3 regions of the Streptomyces sp. JN8 genome follow, and region 3 is predicted to be linked to each of the others. Evidence: riboswitches for the same ligand, from Rfam matches in the RefSeq annotation. Region 3 holds a riboswitch; each other region holds the start of a gene.
The links. A riboswitch is a leader RNA that binds a small molecule or an ion and turns the genes downstream of it on or off. The one in region 3 is predicted to bind cyclic di-AMP.
Positions count from the first base shown of each region.

Region 1: another riboswitch for cyclic di-AMP. It lies ahead of ACY0MR_RS02120 (LysM peptidoglycan-binding domain-containing protein); the one in region 3 lies ahead of ACY0MR_RS22115 (transglycosylase family protein).
Region 2: another riboswitch for cyclic di-AMP. It lies ahead of ACY0MR_RS17430 (M23 family metallopeptidase); the one in region 3 lies ahead of ACY0MR_RS22115 (transglycosylase family protein).

Region 1 is NZ_CM147852.1:434,080-444,006, forward strand. Features, by position in the region: gene ACY0MR_RS02090 (LysR family transcriptional regulator) at 1-44, shown strand, start outside; gene ACY0MR_RS02095 (class II fructose-bisphosphate aldolase) at 72-908, opposite strand; gene ACY0MR_RS02100 (SIS domain-containing protein) at 1,016-1,939, opposite strand; gene ACY0MR_RS02105 (DeoR/GlpR family DNA-binding transcription regulator) at 2,088-2,900, shown strand; gene ACY0MR_RS02110 (phosphocholine-specific phospholipase C) at 3,078-5,102, shown strand; gene ACY0MR_RS02115 (DUF6197 family protein) at 5,167-5,799, opposite strand; cyclic di-AMP (ydaO/yuaA leader) riboswitch at 6,140-6,323, shown strand; gene ACY0MR_RS02120 (LysM peptidoglycan-binding domain-containing protein) at 6,329-7,198, shown strand; gene ACY0MR_RS02125 (alpha/beta family hydrolase) at 7,192-8,481, opposite strand; gene ACY0MR_RS02130 (LURP-one-related family protein) at 8,599-9,195, opposite strand; gene ACY0MR_RS02135 (alpha/beta fold hydrolase) at 9,522-9,927, opposite strand, start outside.
Region 2 is NZ_CM147852.1:3,987,588-3,997,514, reverse strand. Features, by position in the region: gene ACY0MR_RS17480 (diacylglycerol/lipid kinase family protein) at 1-1,165, shown strand, start outside; gene ACY0MR_RS17475 (phosphatase PAP2 family protein) at 1,162-1,767, shown strand; gene sigJ (RNA polymerase sigma factor SigJ) at 1,873-2,844, opposite strand; gene ACY0MR_RS17465 (rhodanese-like domain-containing protein) at 3,043-3,537, shown strand; tRNA gene ACY0MR_RS17460 (tRNA-Met) at 3,636-3,709, shown strand; gene ACY0MR_RS17455 (MerR family transcriptional regulator) at 3,822-4,562, shown strand; gene ACY0MR_RS17450 (hypothetical protein) at 4,660-5,037, shown strand; gene ACY0MR_RS17445 (PLP-dependent cysteine synthase family protein) at 5,173-6,141, shown strand; gene ACY0MR_RS17440 (MFS transporter) at 6,138-7,352, shown strand; gene ACY0MR_RS17435 (PP2C family protein-serine/threonine phosphatase) at 7,482-8,678, shown strand; cyclic di-AMP (ydaO/yuaA leader) riboswitch at 8,911-9,055, shown strand; gene ACY0MR_RS17430 (M23 family metallopeptidase) at 9,067-9,927, shown strand, end outside.
Region 3 is NZ_CM147852.1:5,003,151-5,013,077, forward strand. Features, by position in the region: gene ACY0MR_RS22105 (cytochrome P450 family protein) at 1-1,026, shown strand, start outside; gene ACY0MR_RS22110 (transglycosylase family protein) at 1,244-2,284, shown strand; cyclic di-AMP (ydaO/yuaA leader) riboswitch at 2,540-2,712, shown strand; gene ACY0MR_RS22115 (transglycosylase family protein) at 2,716-3,438, shown strand; gene eno (phosphopyruvate hydratase) at 3,853-5,139, shown strand; gene ACY0MR_RS22125 (FtsB family cell division protein) at 5,234-5,704, shown strand; gene ACY0MR_RS22130 (DUF501 domain-containing protein) at 5,745-6,293, shown strand; gene ACY0MR_RS22135 (Ppx/GppA phosphatase family protein) at 6,290-7,204, shown strand; gene ACY0MR_RS22140 (NAD(P)/FAD-dependent oxidoreductase) at 7,585-8,964, shown strand; gene ACY0MR_RS22145 (class I SAM-dependent methyltransferase) at 9,173-9,927, shown strand, end outside.

The DNA.
Region 1 (9,927 bases), 4.6 Mb from region 3:
TTCCCGCCGTCCGCGGCCTCCTCGCGGCGCTCCAGGGCGTCTGACCCGCCGCGACGGGGACGTCCGCCGGCTCAGGCGGGTGACAGGACCGTGAGGAGGTGGGCCACCTCCCGTGCCACGGCGGCGCGCGCCGGGGTCAGGTAGTGGCGGGGGTCCACGGCCTCGGGGTGCTCGGCCAGATGGGTGCGTACGGCGCCGGTGAACGCCTTGTTGAGGTGGGTGGAGACGTTCACCTTGGTCATGCCCGCGGCGACGGCGGCGGTGAGGTCCGTGTCCGAGACGCCCGAGGAGCCGTGCAGCACGAGCGGCGTGTCGACGGCGGCGCGCAGACGCGCGATGAGGTCGAAGTCCAGGACCGCGTCCCGGGTCAGCATCTGGTGGGAACTGCCGACCGCGACGGCGAGGGCGTCGACCCCGGTGGCCGCGACGAAGGCCCGGGCCTCGTCCGGGTCGGTCCGGACGCCGGGGGTGTGGGCGCCGCCCTTGCCGCCGACCTCGCCGAGTTCCGCCTCGACCCAGACGCCGTGCTGGTGGCAGTGCTCGACGACCTCACGGGTCGCGGCCACGTTCTCCGCGTAGGGGAGCTTCGAGGCGTCGAACATGACGGAGCCCAGGCCGAGTCCGACGGCCTCGCGGACGAGGTCGGGGTTCTCGGCGTGGTCGAGGTGGACGGCGACGGGGGTCTTCGCCGCGCGGGCGACGGCGAGCGAGGCCAGGGCGACCGGCTCCAGGGCCCCGTGGTAGCGGACGGTGTTCTCGCTGATCTGGAGCACGACGGGGCGGTCGGTGCTCTCGGCGCCGGCCACGATGGCCTGGGCGTGTTCGATCTGGAGGACGTTGAACGCCCCCACACCGGTGCCCGCCGCGCGGGCGCGGCGGACGATCTCATCGGTCGGCGTCAACGGCATGGTGGTCCTTCTCCGGTGGGGTGAACGGTTGCGGGGACGGCGGGCGGCGCCGGGACGGCGGGCGGCGCCGGCGTGACGGCCGAGGGCCGCGTCGCGGGTTGGCGGGGTCAGGCCTGGGCGTCGGCGAGGACGACCGACCGGGTGAGGTTGCGCGGGGTGTCGGGGTTGAGGCCCTGGGCCTCGGCGACCGCCACCGCAAGCCGCTGGGCGCGGATCAGGTCGGCGAGCGGGTCGAGGTCGCTCTCGGCGAGGGTGCCGCCGACCTTGCGCACCTCGTCCGCGAGTCCGGCGGGCAGGGCGCCGAAGCCCCAGGTGACGCGCCCGGGCCCGGTGATGCTGATGGGGCCGTGGCGGTACTCCATCGCCGGGTACGCCTCCGTCCACGCGCCCGCGGCCTCGCGCATCTTCAGTCCGGCCTCCAGGGCGAGGCCGTAGGTCCAGCCCATGCCGAGGAAGGTGAACTGCTCGGCCGCGCGGACGTCCTCGCCGAGCGGGGAGACCAGGGCCAGTTCGGCGTCCCGCGCCGCCTCCTCGACGGTGGCCACCCCGTCCGGCAGGGCGCCCTCGGCTTCGAGGTGCGCACGGAAGAGGGCCAGCGCCGTGGTCGCGAAACGGGTCTGGACCACCGACTCCTCGTCGGCGAAGTCCAGCACGGCGACCTCGTCGGCGAGGTCCATGACCGGGGTCGTGGGGTCGGCCGTGACCGCACCCGTGGGGATCGCGCCGCGCAGCCGGGAGAGGACGGCGAGGACCTCGCTGGTGGTGCCGGAGCGGGTGATGGCCACGACCCGGTCGTAACCGCGGCCGTAGGGGAACTCCGAGGCGGCGAAGGCGTCGGTCTCCCCGTGGCCGCCGGACTCGCGCAGTTCGGCATAGGCCAGGGCCATGAACCAGGAGGTGCCGCACCCGATCACCGCCACGCGCTCGCCCCGCCGGGGCAGCGCGGAGGTGTGCTGGGGCAGCGTGCGGGCGGCCTGACGCCAGGTCGCCGGCTGGGAGGCGATCTCCACGGCGGTCCGAGTGGTGCTCATGCCGGTCTCCTTGCAAGAAGAGTGCACTCATATGATGGAAGTTGCTTGAAGTCGATGTCATTCAAGCAGAAACATGCATGGACTTTCCAGGTCCCGCGCCTGTCGGCGGATAGAATCGGACGCGCGCACGAGCCCGAGGGAGGGACCCATGTCCAAGCACGAGCGGTGGAACACGCTCCTTGAACTGCTCGCCGCCTCGGGGAAGCTGGAGGTCGAGGAGGCCGCGACCGCGCTCGACGTCTCCGCCGCCACCATCCGGCGGGACCTCGACGAGCTCGCCGAGCAGCAGCTGTTGATACGGACGCGGGGCGGGGCGGTCGCGCACGGCGTCTCGTACGAGCTGCCGCTGCGCTACAAGTCGACGCGGCACGCGGCGGAGAAGCGGCGGATCGCGGAGGCGGCCGCCGATCTGATCGCCCCCGGCGAGGTCGTGGGACTCAACGGCGGCACCACCACGACCGAGGTGGCGCGCGCCCTCGCCCTGCGGTTCGCGAGCGGCCGGGCGGACACCGCGGGGACGGCGGGCCCCGCGCCCTCCGGGCCCGCGCTGACGGTGGTCACCAACGCGCTCAACATCGCGGGCGAGCTCGCGGTGCGCCCGCAGATCAAGATCGTCACCACCGGCGGGGTCGCACGCCCCCAGACCTACGAACTCGTGGGCCCCCTGACGGTCGGCGTGCTCAACGAGGTCGTGCTCGACGTGGTCGTGCTGGGAGTCGACGGGGTCGACCCCGGCCTGGGCGTGATGGCGCACCAGGAGGACGAGGCGAGCATCAGCCGGCTCTTCGCCGAGCGGGCGAGCCGGGTCGTCGTGGTGACCGACTCCTCGAAGATGGGACGCCGGGCCTTCGCGCGGATCTGCGGTCTGGACCGGATCGACCTCCTCGTGACGGACACGGGCATCGACGCGGAGGCGGTCGCCGAGCTCACCGAGGCCGGGGTGAAGGTCCTCACCGTCTGAGTCGCCGGACTCCATTGGTACGCGGTCGAACCAATTCCGCGAGCGCCGGAGCATTGATCCCTGACGCCCCCGCTTGTTAACCCAGCAATTACCGCACGGATGTATACCTTTGGATCCGGCTCCCCCATCATGTCTTCGACGTGCCGCCGGGGCACGCCGCGACAGGAGAGGCGGAGCATGATTCCCATCAGCCGCAGGGGGTTCGTCGGAATCGGCGCGGGGCTCGTGGCCGGGGCGGCACTGCCGACGGCCCGCGCCTCCGCCGCCGCGCGCTCGGCGACCGGCACGCTCACCGACGTCCGGCACGTGGTGATCCTGATGCAGGAGAACCGCAGCTTCGACCACTACTTCGGGACCCTCCGCGGCGTACGCGGCTTCGGCGACCGCGCCGCGGGGAACATCCCCGGCGGCTGGGGCATGTTCAACCAGCCCAACTGGGGCGGCCGCCAGTACCCCTGGAAGCTCAGCGACACCCCGCCCGCCGGAGGCGTGGACGGCGAGACCCTGGCCCAGTGCAACGGCGACCTGCCGCACAGCTGGACCTCGCAGCACGCCGCCTGGAACAAGGGCCGCCTCGACAACTGGGTCACCGGCGTGGGCAACACCCGGTCGCTCGGGCACCTGGACCGCGAGGACATCCCGTTCCACCACGCGCTCGCCGACCAGTACACCGTCTGCGACGCGTACTTCTGTTCGGCACTGAGCGCCACCGGACCCAACCGCACGTTCCTGTGGAGCGGGAGGATCGACGCCTCCAGCAAGGACGGCGGCGACGAGTCGGGCCTGACCTGGGAGACGTACGCCGAGGCGCTCCAGCGGGCCGGAGTGAGCTGGAAGGTCTACCAGAACGCCCAGGACAACTACGGGGACAACGGTCTCGCCTACTTCAAGAGGTTCACCGACGCGCGCCCCGGGGATCCGCTGTACGACCGCGGCATGGGCTCGGTCCCCCGGGTGACCGGCTCGACCCCGGACGACATCGCCGCCGCGATCCGCGCGGACGTCGTCGCGGGCACCCTGCCCCAGGTGTCCTGGGTGGTCGCGAACGAGGCGTTCTCCGAGCATCCCTACGCGCCCCCCGGGGACGGCGCCCACTTCGTCGACCTCGTCTACCGGGCGCTCACCGCCGACGCCGAGGTGTTCGACTCGACCGTGCTGTTCCTCAACTACGACGAGAACGACGGCTTCTTCGACCACGTGCCCCCGCCCGTCGCCCCGCCGGGCACCCCGGGCGAGTACCTGGACGGCGTGCCGATCGGCCTGGGCTTCCGCGTCCCCATGATTGTCATGTCCCCGTGGACCCGGGGCGGCTGGGTGAGCTCCGAGGTCTTCGACCACACGTCGGTCCTTCGCTTCATGGAGAGCTGGACGGCGGCCCTCGGCACTCCGGCCGCCTGCCCGAACATCAGCGCCTGGCGGCGGAAGGTGACGGGTGACCTCACCGGCGTCTTCGATTTCGCCCGCCCCGTGTACGGCGTGCCGGCCGGACTCCCCTCCACGGCGAAGGTGATCGGCCAGGCGACCTGCGCCCCGCTGCCGAACCCGGCCCCGCAGAACAACGCCCAGCCGGCCCAGGAGCCGGGCGTCCGGCCCGCCCGCGCACTGCCGTACCAGGTGAACGGCAACCTCGACCGCTTCGAGTTCGGGGCCGCCGGCAAGATCCTGGCCTGGTTCTCGATGACGAACCAGGGCGCCGAGGCCAAGCGGGCGGCGCACTTCTCCATCCATCCCCACCAGCACCGCGACACGGCCGCCTGGCAGTACACCGTCGACGCGGGCGGAACGGCGACCGACTACTTCAACATCGGCCTGGGGTCGGGTTCCGGCAAGTACGACATCTCGATGATGGGCCCCAACCGCTTCCTGCGCCGGTTCGTCGGGGACGCCTCCAAGGCGGGCAAGGCGGTCGAGGTGGCCGCCCGGTTCGCGACCGAGGCGGGCACCGGGCGGACGGCCCTGTGGTTCCGGATGACCAACGCCTCGGCCGGGCCGGTGACGTTCACGATCCGTTCGAACGCCTACCGCACCGACGGCCCCTGGACCTACACCGTCCCCGCGGGCTCCTCGCGCGAGGACCACTTCAACGCCGTCGCCTACAACGACGGCTGGTACGACTTCACGATACTGGCCGACATCGACGGAACCTGGTCGCGCCGGTACACCGGCCACATCGAGACCGGGGCCCCGAGCGTCACCGGCTGAGCACGCCGCACGGCGGAGGGGCGGCACCCCTCCGCCGTGCGCGGCCCTCCCCGCGGACGGCCCCTCAGCGGCCCGCCTCCGCGGCACGGCGGATCGTGGCGTCGAGCAGGTCCACGGCGTCGGCCGCCGTGCGGCCCGGGGCCCGGTTCCACGGCCCGATCAGGTCGTGCCACCCCCGGGCACGGAGCTCCGTCATGATCCAGGCGGCGGCCTCGTTCATCGTCGTCGCGCTGCCGTGGCCGAGACGGTGCGCGGCGAGGAGCGCACCGCAGACGCAGCGGGCCCCGCGGGCGTCGCGCAGCTTGTACGGGGCGTTCTGCCAGCCCCACTCGGTCAGCACCAGGCGCGCGTAGCCGAGGTGGACCGAGGGGCGCAGCTCGGGCCGGCCGACGCGACGCCAGACGTGCAGCCGGTCGGGCAGGACGGCGGCGAGCCGGCCGGGCAGCCGGCGCTCGGCGGGAGGGGGCGGCGGCAGGGCGTCGAGCGCGTCGGCGACGAGCCGCTCCACCGGAACGGAGAGGAGGGTGCGCCACTCCTCCTCGGCGGGCGCGGGCGGCGTCCGGTCGGTCCAGTCGGCGACGACGCGCTGCCAGGTGGCGCTGTCGAAGAGGGCGGCGGCCTCGCGGTCGAGGGCGTCCGGGTCGAGGCCTTCGGGGGCGAGGCCTTCGGGGTGCAGCAGGGGGGCGGAGGGCGACATCCGGGCGGCTCCTCGGTCGGGGTCTTCACCTTTCATGAAGAATGTCGGTTTCACGACGTATGCCCTTGAGTGCCCCCGCGGCCGACCCTGCCTTTCCAACCCGTTGCGCCACCAATGGAATTAACCAGAACATTCGGACATAGGGCACCTGGTGACGCGACTCACTCCGCCGGGAACGCGCCGGTGATCGACATTCCCGCAGGCCTTACCGGGCAAGGAAGTTCGATCCGCCGACGTCAGGGGCGATCATGAATTCCGGTAATTCGGTGATCCTTTCACCGACTTCCGGACTCAGATCCTCTTGTTCTCCGTCGCACAGGTGGCCTACGGTCACCTCCATTCGAGCGGATCGCCGAATCCTGCCACTGCTCGAAATACCTCCCTTTCACCCGACGGCAGGAGCGGGGGACCCACGAATACGCCGGCCCGGATTCCGGAACGGCTCGGGGTGAAGCCGCGTGCGCGCGGCCGGACATCTCCAGTCCGAACCCGACAGCTCACCCCGAAGGCGCCGGAGAGGAATCCCGTCATGCCTGCTCACGGTAAGCACCGCCGTCCCCGCCGCCCCGTCTCCCGTGGACTCGCGCTGGTCGGCACGGGTGGCGCCGCCCTCGCCCTCCCGCTGATCGCCCCGGCCGTGGCCGGCGCCGCGCCCGTCTCCGGAGCCCCGCAGATCGCGCCGAAGGCCATCACCGCCCCGGTCGCCGCCAAGGCCGCACCGAAGGTGCCCGCCGCCAAGGCCGCAGCGCGCACCTACACGGTCGTCAGCGGTGACTCGCTTTCCCTCATCGCGCAGAAGAAGGGAATTCAGGGCGGCTGGAAGGGCCTTTACCAGGCGAACAAGAGCGCCGTGGGTGACAATCCGTCACTCATTCACCCGGGCCTTGAACTGACGCTTCATCGGAGTTCGGCCAAGGCCGCCCCGGCAGAGGCGAAGAAGACCGCTTCGGCCGAACGGGCGAGCCGCTCCGAGCGCCGCAGCGCCGCCCCGGCCGCCGCCGGCACCGGCGCCTCGGCCGCCGCCCCCGCCGCGGCGTCCGCCCCGGTCCAGGCGGCGCCCGTCGCCGCCACCCAGTACGCGGACAACCTCGACGGCTGGATCCGCGAGTCGCTGGACATCATGGCCCAGCGCGGCATCCCCGGCTCCTACGAGGGGATCCACCGCAACATCATGCGCGAGTCCTCCGGCAACCCCCAGGCCATCAACCTCTGGGACTCCAACGCCGTGGCCGGCACCCCCTCCAAGGGCCTGCTCCAGGTGATCGAGCCGACCTTCCTCGCCTACCACGTGCCCGGCACCTCGACGGACCTGTTCGACCCGGTCGCCAACATCACCGCCGCCTGCAACTACGCGGCCGACCGCTACGGCTCCATCGACAACGTCAACGGCGCCTACTGAGCACGGAAGTGCCCGGTGAACCAGGAGGTGGCGAGCTCCGCCACCTCCTCCAGGGCGCCGGGCTCCTCGAAGAGGTGCGTGGCGCCCTCCACGACCTCCAGCCGGCTCTCGCAGCGGAGCAGCGACTCCGCCCGCCGGTTGAGGTCGAGGACCAGCGCGTCCCGCCCTCCGACGACAAGGAGCGTCGGGGCCTTCACCCGCGCCAGGTGGTCGGCCGCGAGGTCCGGCCGACCACCGCGTGACACGACGGCGGCCACCGGGGAGTCGGGGTCGCCCGCCGCCCAGAGCGCGGCCGCCGCTCCCGTACTGGCCCCGAAGCAGCCCAGCGGAAGGCCCGCGCTCTCCGGCCGCCCCGCGAGCCACTCCGTGGCCCGGGCCAGCCTCCCGGCGAGCAGCGGGGTGTCGAAGACGTGCGCCCGGTCCCCCGCCTCCCCCTCGGTGAGGAGGTCGAACAGCAGGGTGCCGAGGCCCGCCCGGTTGAGAGCGGCCGCCACCGCCCGGTTCCGGGGGCTGTGCCGGCTGCTCCCGCTCCCGTGGGCGAACAGGACGACGCCCAGGGCGTCCTCGGGCACCGCGAGCCGCCCCGCCAGCGTGACGCGGTCGTCCACGGGGATCCGAACGTCCCCGTCCCGGACGACCGGCCCGTGCGCGGCCCGGATCCGGTCCAGACAGGCCACGACCTCCGCGTCCGGGGTCTGGCTGAAGTCCCCGTAGAACTGTCCGATCGCCGAGAACGCCTCGGGCGCGTGCACGCTCACCGTCTCGTCGGCCTCGCCCCCGAGTCTCGCCTTCCACCCGCGGGGCGCCACCGGCACCGCCAGGACGATCCGCCCCGCGCCCCGGGCCCGCACCACCCGGCAGGCCGCGAGCGCCGTGGCGCCCGTGGCGAGTCCGTCGTCCACGATCAGGACGGTCCGGCCCTCCAGCGGCACGGAGGGTCTGCTGCCCCGGTAGCGGTCGGCCCGCTGGTCGAGCTCCGCGTGCTCGCGCCGCTCGACCGCCGCGAGGTCCCGCGCCCCCACCCCGGCCTCGGCCAGCACCCGCTCGTTCACCACGCGCACACCGCCCTCGCCGAGCGCGCCCATCGCCAGCTCGGGCTGCCGGGGCACCCCCAGCTTCCGGACGAGGCAGACGTCCAGCGGGGCGTCCAGGGCATCGGCCACCTCCGCCGCCACCGGGACCCCGCCGCGCGGCAGACCGAGCACCACGAGGTCATGTCCCCTGAGGTGGTCGAGGCGGGCGGCCAGCTGCCGACCGGCATCGGTGCGATCACTGAAGAGCATGGGCCCGCGTCCTTCCGCCCGCACGGCTCCGCGCGGGGAGAGGAGCGCCCCGCTCGGTCCCCCGCCCGTCCCTCCAGGGTAAGGCGCGCCTTCCCGCGCGGTCGGGTGAGCGGCCGGTCAGCGGGACTGGAGGGCGTCGAGCGCGACGGCCTGGGCTATCGCGAGGCGCCGGTCGAGCTCGGGGTCCGCTATGTCCAGCACGTACCGGTCGCGGAGCCCGAAGACCTTGTCGACCGACATCACCGCGCGGCCCGACTCGGTGAAGTCGAAGTGGTACGGCACGACGAAGGGCAGCAGGTCGGTGAAGGGGAGCAGCTCCCAGGCGCGCCGCAGCAGCGCGATGCCCCCGCTGCGCTCCCGGCCTGTGGTCTCCCCCTCGGCCCCCTCGCGGCTGAGGTGCCAGGTGCTGCGCAGCAGGGAGGCCCCGAAGTTCTTGCGGAAGCCGCCCAGCCGGGTGCCGGACGCGCCGTGCACGTCGTAGGTCGCACCGAGGTCGATCACCTGGCGGGCCTTGAAGGTGAAGAGGACCTGGCGCTGGGACTCGTCGGTGTAGAAGGTGACCTGCTCCTTGAACGCCATCCTCTTCTGGTGGGCGAAGGCGACGAGCTCCCCCTCGGCCCCGTCCGCTCCCTCGGTGTGCACGAGGTAGCGGTTGGCCATGGGCGTCACCTTCTGCCGGACGAGGAAACGGTGCTGCGTCTGCGCGAGGCCCATCGGACGTGCTCCTGCCGATCGTGGGCGGCCCGTCGGAGGCCCGCCCCATGAGGTCGTGAGCACGATGATCCGGCCCGTGGAGGTCCCGCCGCTGTCCTCGAAAGTCGTCGTCCCGCGAGACGTTCGGATGAGAGGCGGAGGAGAGGCGGAGCGGACGCCCCGGGCGTCGCCCCGCCTCCCCTGGACCTCCTCCTGAACGTGACCCTCACCCTGAACCTGACCGTGAGGCCTCAGTCGCCCAGGCGCCGCCCGGCCCGTCCGTCCTTCGTCCAGTCGGCCCAGCCCCTCCCGCCGAGCCCGGCCGGGCCGGGGGCCGGCCCGTCCCGTCAGGCCGCGAGGAAGGCCTCGATGGCCTCCGCGAGGGCCTGCGGGGTCTCCTCGGGCGCGTAGTGGCCGGCGTCCTTGATGACCTCCAGGCGCGCGTTGGGGTACCAGCGCAGCCAGGTCGCCTCCATCGCCGCGGCCCCGAGCGCCGGGTCGTGGGCGCCGACGACGAGCAGGACCGGAGCCGGGTTGTCGCGCACGCGCTCGTGGAAGTCGGTGCGCGACCAGGAGTCCAGGTAGGCGCGGAAGGCGGTGGCGGAGGAGCGTCGGACGGAGCGCTCGACCAGGGTGCTCAGCCAGGCGTCGTCGTACCGGCCGCCGGTGGTGGTGTCGATGATCGCGCGGCGGTTGCCGGCCTCCTCGGCGGCGCCGGCGAAGAGGTCCCAGGTGTCGCCGTCCATGGGGAAG
Region 2 (9,927 bases), 1.0 Mb from region 3:
CTGGGGCCCCTGGCTGACCGCGCTCCTGGCGCTCGCGTTCTGGAGCGTCGCCCTGGTCTGCGCGCGGACCTCGCTGCGTCTGATCCGGGGTCCGCGCGCGAAGGCGCTCCCGCGGGGCGAGCGGCGGCCCCGGCCGCGGCGGGCCGTGCTGATCATGAACCCGAAGTCCGGGGGCGGGAAGGTCGCCCGGTTCAAGCTCGTCGAGCGCGCCGAGAGGCTGGGGGCGCGGGTCGTCCTCATCGACCCGTCCGTCGAGGCCGACGTCGACGCGATCGCCCGGCAGGCCGTGGCCGACGGAGCCGACCTGCTCGGGGTGGCCGGCGGGGACGGCACCCAGGCCCTGGTGGCCGCCGTGGCCGCCGAGCACGACCTGCCGTTCCTCGTCATCTCCGCCGGTACCCGCAACCACTTCGCGCTCGACCTCGGGCTCGACCGCACGGACCCGTCGACCTGCCTGGACGCCCTCGTCGACGGCGAGGAGTTCCGGGTCGACCTCGGCTCCGTGTCCGGTCGCCCGTTCGTGAACACCGTCTCGTTCGGCGTGTACGCCGACGTCGTCCAACTGCCCGAGTACCGCGACGCGAAGGCCGGCACCGCCGTCGAGGTCCTGCCCGACCTCCTCCAGGGCGGGGGCGGCGACCGGCTCGACGCGACCGCCGACGGCCTCGCGCTCCCCGCCCAGCAGGCCCTCCTCGTCAGCAACAACCCGTACGCCACGGCCGATCCGCTCAGCGCGGCCGCCGCCCGCAGACCCCGCCTCGACGGCGGAGAGCTCGGGGTGATCGCCATCCGGGTCGACGGGGCCGCCCAGGCCGCCGAGATGGCCGTACGGGGCACCCAGGCGAGCGGCCTGAACGTCCTCACGGCCTCCCGGGTGGAGGTGACCGGCAAGGCCGCGGCGCCCGTGCCCGTACCCGCCTCGGCGTTCGTCCCCGCGCCCACCCGGCCCCCCGGCGTCCCCGGCGAGCCCGGCACGATCTCCGTCGCCGTCGACGGCGAGGCGCTCACCCTGCCCACCCCCGTCGTCTGCACCGTCCGCCCCCGTGCCCTGCGCGTCCTCGTGCCGCGCCACCGGCCCGGGGTCATCGAGCCCCAGCCGCCACTGGACTGGCGGCGCGTCACCGAAATCGCCTTCCAGCCCCCTTCGAGGAGGAGCCGTTCATGACCGGCACCACCCCCACTCCGACCCCCGCGCCCGAGAAGAACCCCGTCCTGGCCGTCCTCAGGGATCTCCGGGCGATCGACGGCGCCGTGTACGCCGCCGTGGCCGCCACGCCCACCCCCACCCTCGACACCGGCTTCCGGCGGCTGTCGCGCGCGGCGAACCACTCGAAGATCTCCTTCGCCCTGGCGGCCGGGCTCGCCCTGGTGCCGGGCCGGCCGCGCCGGGCCGCCCTCGCCGGGGTCGGGGCGATCGCCGTCGCCTCCGCCACGGCCAACCTGCTGGGCAAGCGCCTCGTCCGCCGGCCGCGGCCGGACCGGGAGGCGGCCCGGGTCGTCGTGGGCCGCCACGTGAGGATGCCTGACTCGGCGTCGTTCCCCTCCGGGCACACCGCTTCCGCGGTCGCCTTCGCGACCGCCGCCGGGGTGGTCTTCCCGCCGGCCTCCGTACCCCTGCAGGTCCTCGCGATGGCCGTGGGCTACTCCCGTGTCCACACCGGGGTGCACTATCCGGGCGACGTGGCGGCGGGCGCCGTCCTCGGCGTCGCGAGCGCCGCCGTCTCCCTGACGGCCCTGGCCTCCCTGACGCCCGCCAAGGGGAAGTGACCGGACGCCGGAGCCGCCCGGCCGGACCGGGCGGCCGGCGCCGTGCGCCCGGCGGCTCCGTCGTCAGGCCCTGCCGTACGCCCTGACCGCCCGTCGGGGGCCGCGTCAGTACGTCGCGCGCGCCAGGTCCTCCTCCGTGAGGTCGAGCGCCGCGAGCCGCTCCGGGTCCGCGAGGACCTGCAGCTCGACGATCCGCTCGCCGACGATGGTGAACGCCATGAGCGCGCCGGGGCGCCCGTCGCTGACGGAGAGGTACGCGGGTGCGCCGTTGACGACCATCGGGAGCGACGCCGTGCGGAACCTCGCGTAGGTGAGGGCCTGGGCGATGACGGCCTCCGCGCCCCGCACGACCTTGGAGACGGCCGCGAGCGTCCGTCCGCCGTCCGCGCGCAGCACGACGTCCGGGTCGAGGACGGCGAGCAGCCCCTCGAAGTCGCCGCCGTGCGAGGCGGCGAGGAAGGCGTCGGCGATCTCCCGCTGCCGGCGGGCGTCGGGCCCGGCCGCGGGGGCCGCGTCCTGCACCCGGCGGCGGGCGCGGCTGGCGAGCTGGCGGGTGGCGGCCGGGGTGCGGTCCACGATCCGCGCGATCTCGTCGAAGGACACGGCGAACATGTCGTGCAGGACGAACGCGAGCCGTTCGGCCGGGCCCAGGGTCTCCAGGACGACGAGGAGCGCGAGGCCGACCGACTCGGTGACCTCGGCCGCGTGCTCCGGGTCGGTGGGGCCGGCGACCCGTGCGACCGGGTCGGGGACGTAGTACTCCAGCGGGTCCTCGCGGCGGGAGCCGCGCGAGCGCAGCATGTCGAGGCAGACGCGGCCGACGACCGTGGTCAGCCAGCCGCTCAGGTTCTCCACCGCGCCGACGTCGCTGCGGTTGAGCTTGAACCAGGCCTCCTGCACGGCGTCCTCTGCCTCGCTGAGCGAGCCCAGCATCCGGTACGCCACCGCCCGCAGGTGCCCGCGGTCGGCCTCGAAGCGCCGCGCGAGTCCGTCCTTGCCGTCGAAGCCGTCGAGGCCCTGGGTGCCGTTCCCCTGGTCGCGGTCCACTCGTCGCTCTCCCCCTCCGTGTCCCGTCATGCCGTCATGACGGATCCAACCTCGTCGATGTGACGGCTCCTGTCACGCCCCTCGGGACGGGCATCGGCGGTCCCGGAGATTCCGGTACGTGAGATCCACGGCGGTCCGGCGCGGACGCGGAGGATTCCCCGGCCGATCCCCAGGAGCGCCGGTGATCACCTCTTCAGTCCGGTGATCACCGTCCGTAGATTGATCCGCATGACGACGACAACTTCGCAGGTCAACGCCGTGCTCCGGACCCCGCCGGCCTCTCCCGCCGCCGCTGCCGCCTACTTCTCCGCGAGCCTCGCCTTCCACGCAGACGTCTCCGACGTGGCCTCCGCGCTGGCCGCCGCGGCCGCCGACGGCACCGACCCGGGCTTCGTCGTGATCGACTCGCGCTCGACCGCCTCCTGGGACCAGGGGCACGTCCCCGGCGCCCTCCACCTGCCGACCGCGCTGATCCCGGAGCAGGCCGAGCAGCTGCTCGACCGGTCCGTGCCGGTCGTGACGTACTGCTGGGGCCCCGGCTGCAACGGCGCGACGCGGGCCGCGCTGGCCCTCGCGGAGCGGGGCTTCCAGGTGAAGGAGATGCTCGGCGGCTTCGAGTACTGGGTGCGCGAGGGCTTCGCGTACGAGACCTGGGAGGGGCCCGCGGAGAAGGCCGCGGACCCGCTCACCGCGCCGGTGGACGCGGACGACTGCGGCTGCTGATCGCCGCCGCCCGCGCCCGCCGGGCACGGGCGGACGGGCCGCCCACGGAAACCGATTTCCGGATCGGCCCGCCCATGCCGTAGAGTCGTGTCTACCGACGCGGGGTGGAGCAGCTCGGTAGCTCGCTGGGCTCATAACCCAGAGGTCGCAGGTTCAAATCCTGTCCCCGCTACTCAGTAGCACGAAGGCCCGGATCCAGTCACTGGATCCGGGCCTTCGTCGTTCCCGCGTGTCCCGTGGTCGCGCTTGACCTTGACGCAACGTCAAGATCTAGCGTTCTCGGCATGGAGTGGTCGATCCAAGAGATCGCCAAGAAGGCCGGCACCACCAGCCGCACCCTCCGGCACTACGGAGACCGCGGACTGCTGGAACCGAGCCGGATCGGCGCGAACGGTTACCGGTACTACGACCAGGCGGCACTGGTCCGCCTGCAGCGGATCCTGCTGCTGCGCGAGCTGGGACTCTCCCTGCCCGCCATCGCCGAGGTCCTCGCCGGGCAGCGGGACACCTCCGCCGCCCTGCGCACCCATCTCGCGCTCCTGGAACAGGAGCGCGAGCGCATCGGACGGCAGATCGCCTCGGTGCGGACCACTCTCCACAAGACCGAGAACGGAGAAGAGCTCATGGCCGACGAAGTGTTCGACGGTTTCGACCACACGGTGTACGAGGAGGAGGTCACCGAGCGCTGGGGCCGCGACGCCTACGAGAGCGGCGACCGCTGGTGGCGCTCGCTCACCGCGGAGCAGAGGAAGGCGTTCATGGACGAGCAGGCGGACATCGCCCGCGCCTTCGCCCGGGCGCTCCGGGACGGCCTGGCCGCCGGCAGCGACGAGGTGCAGGAGATCGCCCGGCGCCAGGTCGCGTGGCTGTCCACCACCACGACGCCGACCAGGGAGTACGTGATCGGCCTCGGCCGCATGTACGTCGACGACCCGCGCTTCACCGCGCACTACGACCAGCACGAGGAGGGCACCGCGGTGCTCGTCCGGGACGCGATGGAGATCTACGCGGAGCGGAACCTCTAGGCCCACCCCTCGGGCAGGCCCCGCGGCTGAACGGTGGCCGAAAGGACGCCTGCCTCTTTGTGCGCCCGCACTGCCTCACCGTAGTGTCACGGGCACCATGAGTGACGAGAGGGTCGGCGACGTACGACGGCGGGCGCCCGCCGTCCTCGTCCTGCTCGCGCTCCTCGCCCTCCTCGTCAGCGTCTGCCACGGCTCGCACGGTCACGTGCTGCCGACCTCGGGCTCCGCCACCGTCTCCGCCCCCGCGCTCCCGCACGGTTGCGACCGGTCCGGGGAAGGGTGGTCCTTCGACGCCCACCTTCCCGCGCAGACCGCAGGCGCGCCCCTCGCCGCACCGGACGCCGGCGGAGCCGTGCTCCTGCCGTACGCGGCCGACCTCCGCACCGATCCCCGCGCGCGCTGCGTCCGCGGCCGGGCGGGACCCGGACCCGAGCCGGGCCGGCTGCTGATCGCCCTCGGAGTGGACCGGAACTGAGCCGGGTCTCGCCCCCGCGTGACCAGGCCCCCCTTCCGCGACCCACCCCAAGGACGTCCCCCCGTGAACCACCTGCTGTCCGGCAGCCTGCCGCCCGTCGCCGAGCAGACCGTCGGCAACACCCCCGTCCTCCGCATGGACGACGGCTACTGGGCCAAGCTCGAAGGCTTCAACTTCGGCGGCATCAAGGACCGCGCCGCCCTCCACATGGTCGAGCAGGCCCGCCGCCGCGGCGAGCTGCGGCCCGGCGCCCCGATCGTCGAGTCGACCTCCGGAACCCTCGGTCTCGGCCTCGCCCTCGCCGGGGTCCTGCACGGCCATCCCGTGCACGTCGTCACCGACCCCGGCCTCGAACCGATCGTCGAGCGGATGCTCGCGGCCCACGGCGCCCGCGTCCACGTCGTACGGGAGCCCAGCCCGCGCGGCGGCTGGCAGCAGGCCCGGAGGAACCGGGTCGCCGAGCTGCTCGCCGACCTCGACGGAGCCTGGTGGCCCGACCAGTACGGGAACCCCGACAACCCCGGCGCGTACGCGGGGCTCGCCGCCGAACTGTCCGCGCAGCTCGACCGGATCGACGTCCTGGTCTGCGCGGTCGGCACCGGCGGCCACTCGGCCGGGATCTCCCGGGCCCTGCGCGCCACCGGCAGTCCCGCGCTCGAACTCGTCGGCGTGGACTCCGTCGGCTCCACCGTCTTCGGCCTGCCCGCCGGGGAGCGGCTGATGCGCGGCCTCGGCTCCTCCATCCACCCGGCGAACGTGGACCACGGGGCCTTCGACGAGATCCACTGGGTGGGGCCCGCCGAGGCGGTGCGGGCGGCCCGCCGGCTGGCCGCGCGCCAGTTCGCCACCGGCGGCTGGAGCGTCGGCGCGGTCGCGCTGGTCGCCGGATGGCTGGCCCGCACCCGGCCGCGCGGGACGCGGATCGCGGCGGTCTTCCCCGACGGGCCGCAGCGCTACTTCGACACCGTCTTCAACGACGAGTTCTGCGCGGCGCACGGGCTCCTCGACGGCCCCGTCCGCCAGGACCCGGCCGGGTACGTCTCCGCCGACGCGGTCAGCGGCTGGACCCGCAGGGTCATGGACCGGACGGCGGCGGCGCGATGACCACGACGGCGGCGCCCGCCCGGGGCGGGTTCTGGAAGCAGAGCCGCACCTTCGAGCCGGCCGTGCGGCTCCTCTTCCTGAACCAGCTCACCATCAACCTCGGCTTCTACATGCTCATGCCGTACCTGGCCGCGCACCTCGCGGACGGGCTCGGCATGGCGGCCTGGGCGGTCGGACTCGTCCTCGGCGCCCGGAACCTCTCCCAGCAGGGCATGTTCCTGGTCGGCGGGGCGCTCGCCGACCGGCTCGGCTTCAAGCCGCTCATCGTGGCGGGCTGCGCGCTGCGGACGGTCGGCTTCGGGGCGCTGGCGTTCGCGCAGTCGCTCCCGGCGCTGCTCGCCGCCTCGCTCGCGACCGGGCTCGCGGGGGCGCTGTTCAACCCCGCGGTCCGGGCCTGCCTGGCCGCGGAGGCCGGGGAGGAGCGCCGGGTCGAGGCCTTCGCGCTGTTCAACGTCCACTACCAGGCGGGCATCCTGCTCGGGCCGCTCCTGGGCGTGGCCCTGACCGGGGTGTCGTTCCGGCTGACGTGCGCGGTGGCGGCGGTGCTGTTCGCCGGGCTGACCCTGGTCCAGCTCCGCTTCATGCCCGCGCGGGGCGAGCGGCGGGAGCCGGCCGGGGAAGGGCGCGGCCAGTTCCGGACGGTCCTCTCCCACCGCACGTTCTGGCTCTTCTCGCTCGCGATGACCGGCTCGTACGTGCTGTCCTTCCAGGTCTACCTGGCGCTGCCGCTCGCCGCCGGCGGCACGGGCCCCACGACGGCGCTCTTCGTCGTCTCCGCCCTGGTGGCGCTCGCCGGGCAGCTGCGGATCACCGCCTGGTGCGCGCGGCGGCTGACCCGGGAGCGGTGCCTGGTGCTCGGGCTGGCCCTGATGGGCGGCGCCTTCCTCCTCCCGGCCGTCCTCGGCCGGGGCCTGGTGGCGCTGCTGCTGTGCGCGGCGGTCCTGGCCGTGGCGAACGCGGTGCTCTACCCGTACGAGATGGACACCGTCGTCGCCCTGTCCCGGGGGCGCTGGGTGGCCACCCACTACGGGCTCTACAACACGGTGTGCGGGGTCGGGATCACCCTCGGGAACCTGGGGACGGGCGTGTTGCTCGACGTGACCGGGTGGTCGGCCGTGCCGTGGCTGGTGCTCTGCGCGGTGGGGCTGGGGTGCGCGGCCGCGCTGGCCCTCCTGGCGAGGGGCGGACGGCTGGCCGGACCGGCGGACTGAACCGGGCGCCGCGCCCTCGGGCCGTACGCCAGTCGGCCCCGCGGGAGTCGCCGCCCCCGCCGGGGGCGGCGACCCTGGGAGGGCGCGGTACGGGCCGCGGCCGGGGACGGACCGGGCAGGAGAGCACAGGTGGGGCGACCCCCAGGAGTGACCGGCGGGCGGCGGGACGACGCGGGCCGCGGGCCGTACGGGGGTGCCCGGCGGTTCCTCCGGGCGCTGCCGCCGCTGATGATCGTCGGCGGTGTCTTCTTCGACGTCCTGACGCCCGCCCGGTACAGCGCGGCGCCGATGTTCTCCGCCGCCCCGCTGATCGCGGCCCCGTTCTTCTCCACCCTGACGACGCTGCTCACCGGGATCGCCGCCGTGCTGGCCTCGGTCGGGCTGCACGTCTACAACGGGACCGCGGGCGAGATCTCGTCGTTCACCGAGTTCCTGACCGTGTTCACGGTCTCCGCGCTGGCCCTGCTGATCAACCGGGTGGTCCGCCGCAGCGGCGAGCGGCTCGCCTCGGCGCGGGTCATCGCGGAGGCCGCGCAGAAGGCGGTGCTGCCGACGCCGGCCGAGCGGATCGGCGGGCTGCAGTGCGCGGCGCGGTACGAGGCGGCGCAGGCGGACGCGTTCATCGGCGGCGACCTGTTCGCCGTCCAGGACACGCCCTACGGGGTGCGGCTCGTGACCGGCGACGTCCGCGGCAAGGGCATGGACGCGGTCGAGGCCGTCGCCGTCGTCATCGGGGCGTTCCGGGAGGCGGCCGAGCAGGAGCGGACGCTGGAGGGCGTGGCGCGGCGGCTCGAACGCGCCCTCGCCCGGGAGGGCACCCGCCGGCACGGTCTCGACGCCTTCGAGGGGTTCACCACGGCCGTCCTCGCCGAGATCCCGCGCGGGGACGGCGGCGGTACCTTCGACGGTTTCGTACGGGTCGTCAACCGCGGGCACCCGCCTCCGCTGATGCTGCACGCCGACGGGCACCTCGACATGCTGGAGCCGGGCGAGGCGGCGCTGCCGCTCGGCATGGGCGATCTGGCGTCGTGGCCGGACCGGGCCGAGGCGCGGCCGTACCCGCCGGGCGCGACGCTGCTCTTCTACACCGACGGCCTCTCGGAGGCGCGGAACGCCGAGGGGGTCTTCTACGACCCGGCCGAGCGGCTGGCGGGGCGGATCTTCCCGGGGCCCGAGGAGCTGCTGGACGCGCTCGTGGACGACGTGCGGCTGCACACCGGGGGCGGGTCGACGGACGACATGGCGCTGCTCGCCGTGAGCCGTCCGGCGACGGGTCAGCCGGAGCGGCGCCGGACGATGCCGGTGGTGCCGCCGGGCGGGCGCTGACCGCCCGGTGGGGACCTGTCACCGGCCGTAGTCGAGGGGTGTCGCTGCGATAACAATTGACACAACGTCAGATCGCGGAGGTTTGGGCCTTCCTCGCTGAACGGGGGTCAACTCGGACGATTCCCTCCCAATTCAATGAATGATCAAGAGGAACGGCTTGGAATCGGGAGCCCGTGTCTATTAACGTTCGATAACGCAGCGCGGTCGTCCCAGCCGTCGCAAGAGACGGCACCGTGCGCACGCGCCGAATCCTGAAAAGGAACCGGGGAACCACCACTTGGGGTGAATCGGGCCTTCGCACCTGTGCGACGTGCCCGTAGGAGACCTTCCTGCTCCGAACCCGTCAGCTAACCCGGTAGGCGAGAAGGAAGGAAAGGAGCGCGCCTTCGTGGCGTCCAACACTCCCGCACCCGAAGCCCCCTTCGACGCCTTCGGTGGTGGTGCGGGTCCCGCCGCCCCGGACACCGAGTGGAACCCCACCGAGGGATCCCTCCGCTCCGGCGGTCGCCACCGGGTCGTCAAGCAGCGCTCCAACTTCGCGCGTTCCTCCACCGTCCTCGGCGTCGGCGTGATCGCGGCCGTCGGTGCCGGCGGCCTCGCCACCGCGCAGGAGAAGCCCCCGGTCGCCATATCGCTCCCGGACCTCCCCGACCTCCACCTGCCGGACGCCCACGACCTCCCCGGCGTCGGCGACCTCCTCCCCGAGCAGGCCACCGAGACGGTCAGCGCGGACCGCGCCAACCCGAACCCGCTCACCGTCGCCTCGTACGCCACCGCCGAGGACCAGGGCACGCAGGCTCCGCGGATGCAGCAGGCCGGCCTGGTCACCCAGGGCGGCTCGGCCGCCCAGGCCGCGCCCGGCGCCGGCGACGCGGGCGAGGCCCTGCGCGCCCGCATCCTCCAGCAGGCCGAACAGCAGCAGGCCTCCGCCGACGCCGCCGACAAGGCCGCCGCGGAGAAGGCGGCGGCGGAGAAGGCCGCCGCCGAGGCGAAGGCCAAGGCCGACGCCGCGGAGAAGGCGGAAGCCGAGGCCAAGGCGAAGGCCGAGGCGGAGGCCAAGGCCAAGGCGGAAGCGGAGGCCAGGGCGAAGGCAGAGGCCGCGGCCGAGGCCGAGCGCCTCGCCAAGCTGGCCGCGAGCTACTCGCTGCCGCTCTCCTCCTACAGCCTCAGCGCCACCTACATGCAGTCCGGTTCGATGTGGTCCTCCGGCTACCACACCGGCCTCGACTTCGCCGCCCCCACCGGCACC
Region 3 (9,927 bases):
CTGATGACGCATCTGCTCAACATCGACCCGCCGGACCACACCCGTCTGCGGCGGCTGGTGTCCAAGGCCTTCACCCCGCGCCGGGTCGCCGAGTTCACCCCGCGCGTGCAGGAGCTGACCGACCGGCTCATCGACGGGTTCGTGGAGAAGGGCAGCGCGGACCTCATCCACGAGTTCGCCTTCCCGCTCCCCATCTACGCGATCTGCGACCTGCTCGGCGTGCCCGAGGAGGACCAGGACGACTTCCGCGACTGGGCCGGCATGATGATCCGGCACGGCGGCGGGCCGCGCGGCGGGGTCGCGCGGTCGGTGAAGAAGATGCGCGGCTACCTCGCCGAGCTGATCCACCGCAAGCGGGAAGGCCTGCGGCAAGAAGGGGCCGACGACCTCATCTCGGGACTCATCAAGGCCTCCGACCACGGCGAGCACCTCACCGAGAACGAGGCCGCCGCCATGGCCTTCATCCTGCTCTTCGCCGGTTTCGAGACGACCGTCAACCTCATCGGCAACGGCATGTACCAGCTTCTGCGCCACCCCGAGCAGCGCGAGCTGCTCCAGGCGTCGGTCGCGGCGGGGGAGACCGGGCTCCTGGAGACCGGGATCGAGGAACTGCTGCGGTACGACGGACCGGTGGAGATGGCCACCTGGCGGTACGCGACCGAGCCCCTGACCATCGGCGGGCAGGACATCCCGGCGGGCGACCCCGTCCTCGTCGTGCTCGCCGCCGCGGACCGGGACCCGGAGCGGTTCGACGGGCCGGACGTGCTCGACCTGGCGCGGCGCGACAACCAGCACCTCGGGTACGGGCACGGCATCCACTACTGCCTCGGCGCGCCGCTCGCCCGGCTGGAGGGACAGACCGCGCTCGCCACCCTGCTGACCCGGCTGCCGGACCTGCGACTTGCCGCGGATCCCGCGGAACTGCGCTGGCGCGGAGGGCTCATCATGCGCGGTTTGCGCACGCTTCCGGTCGAGTTCTCCCCTTCCGTGCGACTCACACAAAGTGAGAGTCCGTCAGAAATGTGATCTTCACGTGATCGCGGGTGCATCGACTTGTGATGAGCGTTCGAATACGGCTACCTTCCCCGTCAGCTCGGTTCGTCAACGTGGTTGAGTAATTCGGCCAGGTGTGACAACTCGGGCGCGCCCACACAGTCGTCACGCGAAAGGCGCTTCTATGCGTTCCGGGAACGGACGTCACCGTCGCCCCCGTCAGGCCCCCGCAATCGTCGTCGCCGCGGGCGTGACCGGCTCCGCCATGGCGCTGCCGCTGCTCGCCACCGGGTCCGCCTCCGCCGCCGACGCGGCCACCTGGGACCGGGTCGCCGAATGCGAGTCCGGCGGCCAGTGGAGCGCCAACTTCGGCAACGGCATGTACGGCGGGCTCCAGTTCACCCAGGACAGCTGGGAGCGCCACGGCGGCCTGTCGTACGCGCCCAGCCCCGACCTCGCCAGCCGCGCCCAGCAGATCGCGGTGGCCGAGAAGGCCCTCGCCAAGGGTTCGAACGAGTGGGCCACCTGCGCGCCGATCGCCGGCCTGAAGAACGACGGCGCGTCCCCGGGTGTGGACCCCGGCCCCACGAGCGTCCCCAAGGCCCCCACCGGACCGGTTCCCGAGTCCAACTGGAACGCCGGCCTGCCCGGGACCTCCGGAGAGGCCGCCGAGGCCGACAAGGGGGCCGAGGAGGCCGACAAGTCCGAGGCCGAGCAGAAGGCCCCGGGGACGGCGTCGCCCGACGCGTCCGCCACGCCCGTCACGCCGACCGCACCCGTCTCGCCGACCGCGCCGACGAGCCCGCCCGCGTCGACCGACCCGAGCGACCCGGCCGCGCCCACCGCCCCGGGCACGCCCGACGCGTCCGTGACGCCCGGCGCGCCCGGCTCCACCGCACCCGGTGCGCCGGCGGACGACCCGTCGTCGGCGACCCCCGGCACCGGCAAGCACCGGGGCGACGCCGCACCGGAGGAAACCGGCAACCCGGACAGTTCTACCGAATCAGGTAGACATGCCTCTCCGGATAACGAGCTGGACGAAAAGCCGCTGAAGGCGTCGCCTGCTGACGCTTCGAAGGAAACGGACGCAACGGACAGTCAGGGCAAGTCGGACTCCTACCTCGTGCAGCCGGGTGACAACCTCTCCGACATTGCACAGGAGAACGAACTCCCCGGAGGCTGGACCGCCCTCTATGACGCCAACCGGCGGACCGTGGGCCTCGATCCGGACCTCATCCTCCCTGGTCAGGCGCTTGACCTGACGAACGGTTCGACCGCGTCGGCGGAGTAGTTCGGGCGCGTATGTCCGGTTCTGGGCAAGTGAGACATGGGTCTCTTCACCCCAACTGGCGTGTCGCGCCCGCAAACTTTGCTCCCGTCACCTCTCACCTGCGCAAACACGACCCACCGGAAGGCAAGCAGGGGCGATTTCTCCCCTATGAGGGTCTTTGAACTTCCGGTGGGTCTGTGTCTACGGTCGTCACCGCTCGCCACCGCGGGCCCCGTCGACCGAAACGCCGAATCCTGCCGTCGGCCGACGGGCATCGTCGCGCAAGCGCCGAAGGCAGGAGTGGGGGACCCAAGGTAAGTGCCGGTCCCGGCCGTTGAGACAGACGGCCGAAGACCGGCTTGGGGTGAAGCCGCGTGCTAGGACACGCGGCCGGGCACCTTCCGGCCCGAACCCGACAGCTCACCTCACAGGCGTCGGTGAGGAGAATCCCCATGCTGTTTTCCGCCAAGGGCAAACACCGCCGTCCCTCCAAGGCCACCCAGGTCGCCGCGCTCGTCGGCGTCACCGGTGTCGCCGTGGCCGCCCCGCTGATGACCGCGGGCACCGCCTCGGCCGCCACGGCCTCGGAGTGGGACCGCGTCGCCGCCTGCGAGTCCGGCGGCAACTGGTCCATCAACACCGGCAACGGCTACTACGGCGGTCTGCAGTTCTCGGCCTCCACCTGGGCCGCGTACGGCGGCACCGCCTACGCCTCGACCGCCGACCAGGCGTCGAAGTCGCAGCAGATCGCCGTCGCCGAGAAGGTCCTCGCGGGCCAGGGCAAGGGCGCCTGGCCGTCCTGCGGCGTGGGCCTCTCGGGCGCCTCCTACGAGGGCGGCGCCACCGAGAGCGCGCCGCAGCAGAGCACCCAGCAGCCGCAGCAGGAGCGGAAGGCCGAGCAGCCGACCACCCGCAGCGAGAAGCGCCAGGCCCCGAAGAAGGCCGCGCAGCAGGCCGCTCCGCAGGCCGACGCGAAGAAGACCGTCACCACCCCGACCGGCAAGAAGGTCAAGAAGGGCGACGGCGAGTACAAGGTCGCCACCGGCGACACCCTCAGCAAGATCGCCCAGGCGCACGGCGTCAAGGGCGGCTGGGCCGAGCTGTTCAAGCTCAACAAGGACGTCGTCGAGGACGCCGACCTCATCTACCCGGGCCAGCAGCTTCACCTGAAGTGAGCCCGGCGGTCCGCGTGAGTCCGGCGGCTCACGCGGACCCTCCGACCCTCCCGCGGTGACCACCCCGGCCCGACGCGCCCATCCCCCGTGCGCGCCGGGCCGGGGTTCCCCCGTTTCGGGCCCGCGCCCGGAGGAGACCGGAGAAGACCGGAGAAGACCGGAGAAGACCGGAGAAGACCGGAGAAGACCGGAGAAGCGGGGAGGGGCCGGCGCGACGACCGGCCCGCCGCGGCGGTTACCCGCCGGTAGGTCTGGGGCTCTTCGTCCCGACATGCCTGCCCTTGGGTCCTTTTTCGTCCCAGGGGGCGGGCGCCCGGCTGGCCGGAGCCCGCGAGCCGGTTAGGCTCTTGTCGCAAGGCCAAGCGACCCTGCACCGACCTTGCGTCACATCCAGCGTCACATCCCAAAAAGGAGATGCTCGTGCCGTCCATCGACGTCGTCGTAGCCCGGGAAATCCTGGACTCCCGAGGCAACCCCACGGTCGAGGTCGAGGTCGGCCTCGACGACGGCAGCACCGGCCGTGCTGCTGTCCCGTCCGGTGCCTCCACCGGTGCGTTCGAGGCCATCGAGCTTCGCGACGGTGACCCGAACCGCTACCTCGGCAAGGGTGTCGAGAAGGCCGTCCTCGCCGTCATCGAGCAGATCGGCCCGGAGCTCGTCGGCTACGACGCCACCGAGCAGCGCCTGATCGACCAGGCCATGTTCGACCTGGACGCCACCGAGAACAAGGGCTCCCTCGGCGCCAACGCCATCCTCGGCGTCTCCCTCGCCGTCGCGCACGCCGCCTCCGAGGCCTCGGACCTCCCGCTCTTCCGCTACCTCGGCGGCCCGAACGCGCACCTGCTGCCCGTTCCGATGATGAACATCCTCAACGGTGGGTCGCACGCCGACTCCAACGTGGACATCCAGGAGTTCATGATCGCCCCGATCGGCGCGGAGTCCTTCTCCGAGGCCCTCCGCTGGGGTGCGGAGATCTACCACACCCTCAAGGCCGTGCTGAAGCGCAAGGGCCTCTCCACCGGCCTCGGCGACGAGGGCGGCTTCGCGCCGAACCTCGAGTCGAACCGCGCCGCCCTCGACCTCATCGTCGAGGCCATCAAGGAGGCCGGCTACACCCCGGGCTCCGACGTCGCGCTCGCGCTCGACGTGGCCGCGTCCGAGTTCTACAAGGACGGCGCGTACGAGTTCGAGGGCAAGTCCCGCTCGGCCGCCGAGATGACCGAGTACTACGAGGAGCTCGTCTCCGCGTACCCGATGGTCTCCATCGAGGACCCGCTGTACGAGGACGACTGGGCCGGCTGGAAGGTCCTCACCGACAAGCTGGGCACCAAGGTCCAGATCGTCGGCGACGACCTCTTCGTCACCAACCCGGAGCGCCTGGCCCGCGGCATCGAGGAGGGCACCGCGAACGCCCTCCTGGTCAAGGTCAACCAGATCGGCTCGCTGACCGAGACCCTCGACGCCGTCGAGCTCGCCCAGCGCAACGGCTTCAAGTGCATGATGTCCCACCGCTCCGGCGAGACCGAGGACGTCACCATCGCCGACCTCGCGGTCGCCGTGAACTGCGGTCAGATCAAGACCGGCGCCCCGGCCCGCTCGGACCGTGTCGCCAAGTACAACCAGCTGCTGCGCATCGAGGAGATCCTCGACGACGCCGCGGTCTACGCCGGCCGCAGCGCCTTCCCGCGCTTCAAGGGCTGACGGCAGGCGTCACCCCCGGCAGTTCCGTACGTCCCCGCACTCGGTCCCGTACCGTGTGCGGGGACGTCCGCGTGAACAGGGGAGGCGACACGACATGGCCGCGAAGGACCGGGACCGGTTCTCCACCGCGACCCGGATCAGACTGCTCGGCGAGCAGACCGCCGCCCGTGTCTACCGCTCCCAGACCCGACGCCAGGCCCGCCGCTCCCGGCTCACCGGCCGGGCCGCCTTCCTCGCCCTGGTCGTCTGCTCGCTGGTCGTGGCGCTCGCCTACCCGATGCGGAGCTACGTCTCCCAGCAGGGCGAGATCGCGGAGCAGCAGCGCCGGGCCGCCGACGCCGCCCGGCGGGTCGAGGAGCTCCGGGACGAGAAGGCGCGCCTCCAGGACCCCGCCTACGTCCGGCGCCTCGCCCGCGAGCACCTCCACTACGTGCTGCCCGGCGAGACCGGGTTCACCGTGAACGACCCCGACGCCGAGCAACGGCCCCGCGGGGACCAGGGCGCGGCGGACCGCCCCTGGTACGACAACCTCTGGGACGGCGTCGACCACGCCGACCGCCCCTGACGCGGCCTACCGGTCGCCCCGACATACGAGCAAGGCAGACATGGAAACGCCCCCTCCGCAGACCGAACGCACCGAGCCCACCGGGCAGGACATCGCCGCCTTCGAGCTCCAGCTCGGCCGGCCGCCCCGCGGCCTGCGCGCCATCGCGCACCGCTGCCCGTGCGGGAACCCGGACGTCGTCGAGACCGCGCCCCGGCTCCCCGACGGCACGCCGTTCCCGACCACGTACTACCTGACCTGCCCCCGGGCGGCCTCGGCCATCGGCACCCTGGAGGCCAACGGGGTCATGAAGGAGATGCAGGCCCGGCTCGCCACCGACCCGGAGCTGGCCGCCGCCTACCGGGCCGCGCACGAGGACTACATCGCGCGCCGCGACGCCATCGAGGTCCTGGAGGGGTTCCCGAGCGCCGGCGGCATGCCGGACCGGGTGAAGTGCCTGCACGTCCTCGTCGGCCACTCGCTGGCCGCCGGACCCGGCGTCAACCCCTTCGGCGACGAGGCGCTCGCGATGCTGCCGGAGTGGTGGGCGAAGGGCGCCTGCGTCACGCCGTGCGCGGACGGGGACGAGAAGAAGGAGGGGGCGGAGTGACCCGGGTCGCCGGAATCGACTGCGGCACGAACTCCATCCGCCTCCTGGTCGCCGACGTCCACCCGGAGACCGGGGAGCTGGTCGAGCTCGACCGCCGGATGACGATCGTCCGGCTCGGGCAGGGCGTCGACAAGACCGGCCGGCTCGCCCCCGAGGCCCTGGAGCGGACCTTCGCCGCCTGCCGCGCGTACGCCGAGGTCATCAAGGACCTCGGCGCCGAGAAGCTGCGTTTCGTCGCCACCTCCGCCTCCCGCGACGCCGAGAACCGCGCGGACTTCGTGAACGGGGTCGTGGAGATCCTGGGCGTCGAGCCCGAGGTCATCACGGGCGACCAGGAGGCCGCGTTCTCCTTCACCGGCGCCACCGGCGAGCTGCACGGCGACGACCGCCGGCTGGTCGTGGACATCGGCGGCGGCTCGACCGAGTTCGTGGTCGGCAACCGGCACGTCGAGGCCGCCCGCTCCGTCGACATCGGCTGCGTCCGCCTGACCGAGCGGCACGTCCGGCACGACCCGCCGACCGCGGAGGAGGCCGAGGCGATCCGCGCCGACGTCCGGGCCGCGCTCGACCTCGCCGCCGAGACCGTCCCGATCGGGACCGCCGAGACCCTCGTCGGACTCGCCGGATCGGTCACCACGGTCGCCGCCATCGCCCTCGGGCTGCCGGAGTACGACTCGGAGAAGATCCACCACGCCCGGATCTCCGCCGCGCAGGTCGCCGAGGTCGCCGAGCGGCTGCTCGCCTCCACCCACGCCGAGCGGGCCGCGATCCCCGTCATCCATCCCGGGCGGGTCGACGTGATCATCGCCGGCGCGCTCGTCCTGCGGGAGATCGTCGAGCGGGTCGGAGCCCACGAGGTCGTCGTCAGCGAGCACGACATCCTCGATGGGATCGCCCTATCCGTGGCATAGCGGGCACCTATCGAGGCTTCCCGCGACACCGCGCCGGGAAAGTTCGTGAAGTTCTTCACAAGGAAAAGGGCCCTGGTGGCGCCGAAGTGGGGTCCGAACGAGGTGTTTGGGCCCTCCGGGTGGTGCCTCAGGGCCCTTTCGCAGGCGCGGAGGCGGATCCGCCCGACGTTTCCATCGTGTGAACGGGGGCTCCGGTTCGGGGTTAACGGAGGCTCTCCGGTCCAGTTCACAGGGGGTGAACAACGTCCGCCCGGGTGCCCCGGTTCCTTTGCAGCACCATGACATGGATCACGTGGGCGGCGGAGTGTAGCAGAGGTGTCCGGAGACCTTGTGAAGGGGCGCACGAGCACCCCCCTCAGGAGGGGTGGATACTCGATCTCATGAGCACCACGGAGCGTCCCAGGATCCTCGTAGTAGGCGGCGGGTACGTAGGCCTGTACGCAGCTCGGCGCATCCTCAAGAAGATGCGCTACGCGGAGGCGACCGTCACGGTCGTCGACCCGCGGTCGTACATGACCTACCAGCCCTTCCTCCCCGAAGCCGCCGCCGGCAGCATCTCGCCGCGCCACGTCGTCGTCCCGCTGCGACGCGTCGTGCGCGGAGCGGAGGTGCTCACCGGCCGGGTCACCACCATCGACCAGGACCGCAAGGTCGCCACGATCTCGCCGCTCGTCGGCGAGGCCTACGAGCTGCCCTTCGACTACCTCGTCATCGCGATGGGCGCCGTCTCCCGTACCTTCCCGATCCCCGGCCTCGCCGAGCAGGGCATCGGCATGAAGGGCATCGAGGAGGCCATCGGCCTGCGCAACCACGTCCTCGAGCAGCTCGACAAGGCCGACTCGACCACCGACGAGGAGGTCCGCCGCAAGGCGCTGACCTTCGTCTTCGTGGGCGGCGGCTTCGCCGGCGCGGAGACCATCGGCGAGGTCGAGGACCTGGCCCGGGACGCCGCGAAGTACTACCAGAACGTGTCGCGCGAGGACATGCGCTTCGTCCTGGTCGACGCGGCCGACAAGATCCTTCCCGAGGTCGGCCCCAAGCTCGGCCAGTACGGCAAGGAGCACCTGGAGAGCCGCGGGATCGAGATCTACCTCGAGACCTCCATGGACTCCTGCGTCGACGGCCACGTCGTGCTGAAGAACGGCCTCGAGGTCGACTCCAACACGATCGTCTGGACCGCCGGCGTGAAGCCGAACCCGGCGCTCTCCCGCTTCGGTCTGCCGCTCGGCCCCCGCGGCCACGTGGACTGCAACGAGAAGCTCCAGATCAACGGCCTCGACTACGCCTGGGCCGCGGGCGACAACGCCCAGGTCCCGGACATGGTCGGCCGCAAGGCGGGCAACCCGAACGCCTGGTGCCCGCCGAACGCCCAGCACGCGCTGCGCCAGGCCAAGGTCCTCGGCGACAACGTGGTGGCCGGCATGCGGGGCTTCCCGCAGAAGGAGTACAGCCACGCCAACAAGGGCGCGGTCGCGGGTCTCGGCCTGCACAAGGGCGTCGCGATGATCGTCATGGGCAAGGTGAAGATCAAGCTCAAGGGCCGTCTCGCCTGGTACATGCACCGTGGCTACCACGGCATGGCGATGCCGACCTGGAACCGCAAGATCCGCGTCTTCGCCGACTGGACCCTCGCGATGTTCCTCAAGCGCGAGGTCGTCTCGCTCGGCGCCATGGAGACGCCGCGCGAGGAGTTCTACGAGGCCGCCAAGCCCGCCCCCGCGCCGGCCGCCCCGGCGCAGGAGAAGGCCAAGGCCTCCTGACCGTCGCCCGGCGGTACCAGCAGGACCAGCAGGACCAGTAGGACAAGTACACGCAAGGCCGTAAAAGGGCCGTCCGCCATCCGTGGTGCGGACGGCCCTTCGCGTGTTTTGCCGACTGATTGCGCTGCGCCGGGACTGCAAACGCCTACGGACGGTGTTCCCTTGGTGACGAGCATTTCTGGGGCACGAGATCACGGAGGTGTGCACCATGGCCGACGCCGCGTCGCGGCTGGCGACTCTCGCCGAGGAGCTGCTGGGCGGACCGCTCCCGGTCCGGCTGCGAGCCTGGGACGGCAGCGAGGCCGGGCCGGTGGGCGGCCCCGTCCTGGTCGTCCGCGACCGCCGCGCCCTGCGGAGGATGATCTGGAAGCCCGGCGAACTGGGCATGGCCCGCGCCTGGGTGGCCGGGGAGCTGGACGTCGAGGGCGACCTGTACGCCCTCCTGGACGCCCTCTCCGGCCTGCTCTGGGAGCGGGACGGGGACGGCAGGGGGCTGCTCGCGGCCGCCCGCGACCCGCGGCTTCGTGCCGCCGCGGCAGCCCTGCTGAAGCTGGCCGGACCGCTGCCGCCCCCGCAGCCGCCGGCCGAGGAGGTGCGCGGCCGCAGCGGCGGCCGGCACACCCGGCGCCGCGACAGGCAGGCGATCAGTCACCACTACGACGTGGGCAACGACTTCTACGAGCTGGTCCTCGGCCCGTCGATGGTCTACTCGTGCGCGTACTGGGCCTCCGACGGCCCCGACGCCACCCTGGAGGACGCCCAGCGCGACAAGCTGGACCTCATCGCCCGCAAGCTGGACCTGAAGGAGGGGGACCGGCTCCTCGACGTGGGCTGCGGATGGGGCTCCATGGCCCTCCACGCCGCCCGGGAGTACGGGGCGCGGGTCGTCGGCATCACCCTCTCCCGCGAGCAGGCCGCGTACGCCCGCAAGCGGATCGCCGAGGAGGGGCTGACCGACCTGGT